2 regions of the Pseudomonas sp. TS_SC_3 genome follow, and region 1 is predicted to be linked to the other one. Evidence: predicted binding sites of a transcription regulator. Region 1 holds the regulator's gene; the other holds the start of a gene.

Region 1 (3,931 bases):
TCGGCACGCGCGCAAACAGCTCCAGCAGGTCGCTGTTGCGCATACGCACGCAGCCATGCGACAGCGCCACGCCCATAGGCTCGCTGTCCGGCGTACCGTGTATGTAGATATAGCGGCGAAAGGTGTCGACAGCGCCCAAACGATTGCGCCCAGGCTCACAACCACTCAACCAGAGAATGCGCGTAAGAATCCAATCGCGACCAGGGAATTGCGCGTGCAACTCGGGCGACCAAACTTCGCCTGTCCAGCGTCGTCCGCGCAGTACAGCCGCGATGGGTAAACCGTCACCAATCTTCGCCCGCACCTTATGCAAACCACGTGGTGTACAGCCAGAACCATTGCGCTCTCCGGCACCATTGAGCGCGGTGGAAACACTTAAGCGAAGCTGCAGCTGCCCGCTGGCAAAGCCATACAGACACTGATCAGCGAGGGAAATATGCAGGAAATCGAGAGAAACCATGGGCGGCTAGCTTAGCGGATAGCATCCACCAAGCCCACCCACAGCAATCAAACTTTGCTAGGAACAGCCGCTGTCTTAGTGCGCGGTTTGAGCTGGGCGCTGGCCAAGGCCTCGTCAGTCAGCGCCGTTTCGGAGCGCATGCCTGCCGCCAAAAAGGGCACCATCAAGCGCATGACCTGCTCAATCGAGGTGTTCACTCCAAAATCCGTTTCCGACATGGCCCGCAGAGCTTTGATCCCAGACATGCTGAATGCGGCGGCACCCAACATAAAATGTACGCGCCAGAACAGTTCAAGCGGTGGGATACGCGGCACGGCTTCATGCACCAGCTGCATATAGCGGCGAAACACCTTGCCGTACACCTCTTCGAGGTACTTACGCAGGTGACCCTGGCTCTGACTGAAGGCCAAGCCCAACAAACGCATGAAGATTGAAAGGTCGTTACCACTGCGCGGCTTTACGACCAACGCTTGCTCAACCAGCAACTCAAGCAGTTCTTCCAGATTGACCTTGCCATCCGGCTTGGCCTGACGACGGTCAAGCTCACGCTCCAAGCTCACACAAAAAGGCCCGAGAAAACGCGAGAAAACCGCCTGAATCAACGCTTTTTTCGAACCGAAGTGATAGTTCACCGCAGCCAGATTCACTCCGGCCTTACTGGTGATCAAACGCAGAGATGTTTCTGCGAACCCCTTCTCCGCAAAAAGCTGCTCTGCCGCATCAAGAATGCGCTCAACGGTTTCTGACTGGGCCATGGCTTTTTTCATCTAAACAAACACTTGTTTGAAACATACGTTTCAGCCGCCTGCCTTGTCAAGCCGGGCCGACCATCTTGTGGCTAAGCGGTCACGTAATATCCAGCAGGACCGCACACTCATCCTAGCTAGACGCCCAAAGAACACCCCGAGTAACAGTGCACTACACGGACAGTACTGAGGTGGATTGAGCACCGACAAGGTCGCAAAGATTGCCAACCGCCAATCACTGTATATAATCCCAGTCACTGTACAAAAGAACAGAGTCCCTCATGCTCAAACTGACGCCGCGCCAAGCTGAAATCCTAGCCTTCATCAAGCAATGCCTTGAAGACAATGGCTACCCGCCCACACGAGCAGAAATCGCCTTAAAACTGGGTTTTAAATCACCCAACGCAGCGGAAGAACACCTCAAAGCACTGGCCCGTAAAGGCGCAATTGAAATGACTCCGGGGGCCTCACGCGGCATCCGTATCCCAGGCTTTGAACCTAACGCCGAAGATGAAGAAGGCTTGCCGGTAGTGGGGCGCGTTGCCGCTGGCGCCCCGATTCTGGCGCAGCAAAATATCGAAGAAGTCTGCCGCATCAACCCAGAATTCTTCCATCCCAAGGCTGACTACTTGCTGCGCGTGCGCGGCATGAGCATGAAGGACATCGGCATCTTTGATGGCGACCTGCTAGCCGTGCACACCACACGCGAGGTGCGTAACGGCCAAGTGGTAGTGGCACGCATCGATGACGAAGTCACAGTCAAACGCTTCAAGCGCGAAGGCAACAGAGTCTGGCTAATTGCGGAAAATCCGGAATTCTCACCCATTGAGGTCAACTTGGAAGACCAGGATCTGATTATTGAAGGCTTAAGCGTCGGCGTTATTCGACGCTAGCCGGACACAGAAACCCAGGCGAGGCCTTTAAACGCGCCATCGACAGTACAGGTAGCACGCAGCCGCCTGCTCGTGGAGGATCTATGCAGTTTCCACATTCACTGAACCGTACACAGCTACCCTTGTTCGATGCGTTTCTGGCCTCAACTGTGCCGCCATTACTTGCCAAGAGCGACGATGTACCTTGGCAGGATGAGGCAACAGAGGCTTTCAGTGAGCTGTCGCTGCGTGGCGCAGCCGGACACTGCCTGAGCCTGCTTGCGCCAATATTGCGTGACCTCAGCGAAAACCATGACGGGCGCTGGCTAACGTTGATAGCCCCACCATCGAGCATAACTCAACGCTGGCTACGCGAAGCGGGTCTAAACCGTGAACGCATCCTCCTGCTACATCTGCGTGGCGCACAAAGCGCCCTACAGCTCGCGCAACAGGCGTTGTCGCTGGGCCGAAGCCATACGGTGATTAGCTGGTTGCATCCGCTTGAACGGCAAACGCGGCAGCAACTTGAGCAGGCTGCTCGCCAGGGCAAAGCACAGAGCCTAAATATAAGCTTGGGATGATCAAACAAGGTGGCGCACAAGGATTGTGCACACCTCCGACAGCGGTTTGATACCAAGAGAGTCAGGGGCAGATAGAGCGCGCTACGTCAAAGCGAGCCCCTCTGTACTCAGTGCAGAACTCGAGGCCCGTCTTCGTGCTGAAAGTTATTTTCTGCCAACCGACCCGCCATCTGTACACCGACATTGAGCATGGCCTTGGCCACTTCGACATGTTGCCCCTGCAAAAACGCCTTGGCATCAGCAGAGAAGTCCAACACGACTAACGACTCTTCATCTTCTCCACGGCGCAGGGCGATGCGCCCGTCGGGTAACTCGACAATTTCCAGGAATGATGTAGGCATTAACTTGGCTCTCCGTGAAAGTCGCACAGTGTAACAGCCGACCTGAGCTCGCCCTAGCCCACCGATCCAATCAGCGCCTTACCACTCGCTCAGCGTCTCTCGAAAGCGCTGCGCCACGGCTTTCAGCTGTTGACGCCAGGCCTCAAGCGCTTCATGAGCTAACAACTCGACTTCTTCATCAAGGTTAACGGCTGTGATCAAAGGCGTAGCGGGGTCAACCTTAGCTTTCTTGCCAGCCTGTGGTGGCTGAAACAGCTGCGCGTAGGCGTTTAGAAGCTGAGCCACCCAGCTATCGGGCGACTGTGCCAGCTCCACCAACTCGCCCAGCTCTTGGCTCGGAGCCGCCTGTAGCACCGCTTCAGTAAGAAAGCGCTCAACACGCGGCGCGGTGCTATCCGGCAACCGGTAGTAGCCGGCAATTTCATGGCACAGCCCCAACAAGGCGCCGTACAAATGAAACAGCGCAGCCTCGCGCTCAGCCTGGATCAGGGCCAATGCGTTCATGCTCTGGTCCTGTTCGGCTTTGCGCCAGGACTCCAGCGCTAACCCGGCGTAAAAGATTTTCTGGTTGGTGCGGGTATAGAGTTCATTAGCCATACGGCCCCCATTTGCTCGGATAACCCTGCACGCGCCGATCATCGACAGGCGCGTATTCAGCGCAATCAGCTCTTGTCTTCGACCTGCCACTTGCCGCCATCGTAAAACGCACGCCAACCAGTCGGCTTACCTTCAACCTCAGTTTGCACGTACTGCTCTTTGGTCTTGCGGCTGTAGCGGATGACTGCTGGACGACCTTGCGGGTCCTTCGCCGGCGCATCGCAAAGGAAGTGGTACTTGGGATCAATCTCATCGCGATGCGGGATTATTTCCAATACCAGTGGCGCTCGGGTTTCGCGGTTTTTTGGAAACTGACTGGCCGCCAAGAAAAGCC
Region 2 (3,931 bases), 460 kb from region 1:
GCCGACTAGCTGATCATCTGCGCTGAAATTAACGCTGACGCGCTCTTGCAGGCGCTCACCACCACCCGGCTGGATGCTGTACAGGTAATCCCAGCGGTTGCTGTGGAATGTGTCAGTAATTAGCGGATTACCCATGATAAACCGCACTTGCTTGCGGGTCATTCCCGGGCGCAACTGGTCTATCATGTCCTGCGTGACGACATTGCCCTGTTGGATGTCGATTTTATAAACCCCGGGGAATGAACAACCGGCGAGTGCGAGTAGCCCCGTAAGAGAGAGGCTGGTCAGCAGGAGTTTGGTCTTTTGCATCGGTGGGCGACTTCCACTATCTTGGCTGGGCAATTTAATCCCGGATCATACCCGCAATAAAGGAAGCTGCGAAGCCGCTTCCGTGAGAAAGCAGACCATGGTTGAAAATAGCGAACTACGCAAGGCTGGCCTGAAAGTGACCCTGCCACGGGTCAAGATACTGCAAATGCTCGACTCTGCCGGTCAGCGTCACATGAGTGCCGAGGATGTTTACAAGGCATTGATGGAGTCTGGCGATGATGTTGGCCTGGCCACTGTCTACCGCGTACTGACCCAGTTTGAAGCGGCGGGTTTGGTGGTTCGTCACAATTTCGATGGCGGTCATGCGGTCTTCGAGTTGGCGGACAATGGCCATCACGACCACATGGTGTGTGTCGATTCCGGTGAGGTGATTGAGTTCTTCGATGCCGAGATCGAAAAGCGCCAGAAAGAAATCGTCAAAGAGCATGGCTTCGAGCTGGTTGATCACAATCTTGTGCTCTACGTGCGCAAGAAAACCTGATTGATGCAGTCTAACAAAGGCGCCCCAAGGGTCGCCTTTGTGCTTTTTACGGCCCGCATAATCAGGCCTGGGCGCTGCTCACCATCTGGCGGGCGTGGGCCAGGGATTCTTCAGTTAAATCGACGCCACCGAGCATGCGCGCGATTTCCTCGACGCGCTGTAAGGCGCTTAGTTTGCTCACGGCGGTACGTGTAGCGTCGCTTTCGCGCACTTTGTGCACGAACAGGTGCTGATGCCCCTGCGCCGCGACTTGCGGCAGGTGGGTGACGGTCAATACCTGGCCGCGTTCACCGAGGCGGCGCAGTAACTGCCCGACCACTTCGGCAGTGGGGCCGCCGATGCCAACGTCAACTTCATCGAATACCAGGGTGGGCACGCGTGAGGTTTGCGCGGTGATGACCTGGATCGCCAAGCTGATGCGCGACAGCTCACCGCCTGAAGCAACTTTGGCCAGGGCCTTCAACGGCTGGCCAGGGTTGGCGCTGACCAGAAACTCCAACTGTTCCAAGCCATTGGGGTGCGGCTCGCTGTTGCTGTTGGCGGTCAGCTTGATATTAAAGCGCCCGCCAGGCATGCCGAGGGTTTGCATTTCCTGCTCGACCGCGCTGGCTAGTTGGCTGGCGGCTTTGTTGCGCAGGGTGCTGAGTTGCGCTGCTTTTTCCTGATAGTGCCGGGCGAAGGCCGTCATCTCCTCGCTCAGGCGCTCAGCCGCTTGGTCGTCAGCATTCAGGCCTTCCAGCTCCTCAAACAGTTTTTGCTGCATGGCACCCAGTTCGCTGGGGTGAATGCGGTGCTTACGCGCCAGGGTGTAGATCGCATCCAGGCGCTCTTCCATTTGCTGCAAGCGCTCGGGGTCTGCATCGAAGTGATCGAGAAAACGATTCAGTTCACCGACGGCTTCTTCGACTTGGATTTGTGCGCTGGCCAGCAGGTTCGTCGCTTCGCTCAGGGCGTCGGGTTTGCCCTGAAAGCCGCTGAGGCGGTTAAGGCTATTGGTGAGGGCTGACAGCACGTTACCGGCATCATTTTCACTGCATTGTTCAATGACCAGGCGGCAGGCGCTGAGCAGGCTTTCGGCGTTGGTCAGATTTTTATGTTCCTGTTCCAGTTGCTCAAGTTCACTCTCACCCAGGGCCAGGTTGTCGAGTTCTTCCAGCTGGTAACTGAGTAATTGATGGCGGGCGCGCTGCTCGTCACCAAGGTTGGAGATCCGTTCCAGTTCAGTCTTGGTCTGCTTCCAGCGTTGGGCGGCGAGTTGCACCTGGCGCGCCAAATCCTGGCTGCCGGCATATTCGTCAAGTAGGCGGCGATGGGTATCGGGTTTGAGCAGTGACTGGTGTTCGTGCTGGCTGTGGATGTCGATCAGCAGTTCACCGAGCGCCTTGAGGTCGCTTTGTGGGCAGGGTGAGCCATTGATATAGCCACGCGAGCGGCCTTCGGCGGTGATCACGCGGCGTAGAATGCACGGGCCGTCGTTGTCTAGGTCGCGCTCGGCCAGCCAAGCGCGGGCTTCGGGGATGTCGTGTAAATCGAAGCTGGCGAGGATATCCGCCTTGTCCGCGCCAGGGCGCACCACGCCGCTGTCAGCACGATCACCCAGGGTCAGGCCGAGGGCGTCGAGCATGATTGACTTGCCGGCCCCGGTTTCGCCGCTGATTACGCTCATGCCAGCGTCCAGCTCTAGATCCAAGTGTTCAACGATGGCGTAGTTGTGTACAGACAGGTGCGCCAGCATAGCGGGGGCCTCGCAAGTTAATGTCTGGTTATTTATACAGTGTTTTTTTGTGGGCTGACAATCCATCACGCGTCCTTGAAAGCATAATTTTTAGCCCCATATAGAGGTCAGGTATGCGAGGTAAGCCTCGCGTCGAATTTTTAAAAGGAGAATCGCATGGCTGACGAACAGACCTTGGATACGCAGAACCCTGATCTACAAACAGCTGCCGAGGCTGCTGCAGGTGATGATCTAGTTGCCCGCGTGCAAGCGCTGGAAGAGCAGCTGGCCACTGCGCAGGATCAGTCGCTGCGCATGGCGGCCGATTTGCAGAATGTGCGTCGTCGCGCTGAGCAAGATGTAGAAAAGGCACACAAGTTTGCGTTGGAGAAGTTTGCCAACGAGTTGTTGCCGGTGGTCGACAGTCTGGAGCGCGGCCTTGAGCTGTCGAGCCCGGATGATGAGGCCATTAAACCGGTGCGTGAGGGCATGGAGCTGACGCTTAAGTTGTTCACCGACACCCTTAAGCGCTTCCAGCTGGAAGTCCTCGACCCGCACGGTGCGCCATTTAATCCCGAGCATCACCAGGCGATGGCGATGCAGGAAAGCACCAGTGCTGAGCCCAATAGCGTGCTCAAAGTGTTCCAGAAGGGCTACATGCTCAATGGCCGTTTATTGCGCCCCGCCATGGTGGTGGTCAGCAAAGCGCCGGCAGAAGCTGCGCCATCAATTGATGAGCAGGCTTGAAATTCTTCGGGTAGCCCCCCATTAAACAGTCAAGCGTTTAAGACCTACCGTCGTTGACTACGGTCTGCGACGGAATTATCAAAATTTCGGGAGAGTGAAAATGGGCAGAATTATTGGTATCGACCTGGGAACAACCAACTCCTGCGTCTCTATTTTGGAAAACGGTAAAGCTAAAGTTATTGAAAACGCAGAAGGCGCGCGTACCACGCCCTCGATCATTGCGTACGCTAACGATGGCGAGATTCTGGTGGGTCAGTCCGCCAAGCGCCAGGCTGTGACCAATCCGCATAACACCTTGTATGCGGTGAAGCGTCTGATCGGTCGTCGCTTCGAAGAAGACGTCGTGCAGAAAGACATTCAGATGGTGCCGTACAAAATCGCCAAGGCGGATAACGGTGACGCTTGGGTTGAAGTGAACGGCCAGAAAATGGCACCGCCACAAATCTCGGCTGAAATTCTGAAGAAGATGAAGAAGACCGCCGAAGACTACCTCGGCGAGCCAGTGACCGAAGCGGTGATCACCGTACCGGCCTACTTCAACGACAGCCAGCGTCAGGCCACTAAAGACGCCGGCCGCATCGCCGGTCTGGATGTTAAGCGCATCATCAACGAGCCGACTGCGGCTGCGCTGGCCTATGGCATGGACAAAGCCAAGGGCG

What was found. Region 1 encodes LexA, which represses DNA repair genes until DNA is damaged. Its sites were predicted from a motif close to CTGTNTNNNNANACAG; they were not measured.
Region 2: the regulator LexA is predicted to act here: its motif matches at 2,571-2,586, upstream of recN (DNA repair protein RecN).

What each region holds. Positions count from the first base shown of each region.
Region 1 covers NZ_CM149586.1:844,840-848,770, reverse strand. Annotated here, with positions in the region: gene AC0J6G_RS04115 (L,D-transpeptidase family protein) at 1-460, opposite strand, end outside; gene AC0J6G_RS04110 (TetR/AcrR family transcriptional regulator) at 508-1,215, opposite strand; gene lexA (transcriptional repressor LexA) at 1,488-2,099, shown strand; gene sulA (SOS-induced cell division inhibitor SulA) at 2,183-2,659, shown strand; gene AC0J6G_RS04095 (hypothetical protein) at 2,767-3,000, opposite strand; gene AC0J6G_RS04090 (DUF6586 family protein) at 3,079-3,597, opposite strand; gene topA (type I DNA topoisomerase) at 3,663-3,931, opposite strand, start outside.
Region 2 covers NZ_CM149586.1:384,824-388,754, forward strand. Annotated here, with positions in the region: gene AC0J6G_RS01900 (outer membrane protein assembly factor BamE) at 1-309, opposite strand, end outside; gene fur (ferric iron uptake transcriptional regulator) at 407-811, shown strand; gene recN (DNA repair protein RecN) at 873-2,546, opposite strand; gene grpE (nucleotide exchange factor GrpE) at 2,703-3,272, shown strand; gene dnaK (molecular chaperone DnaK) at 3,373-3,931, shown strand, end outside.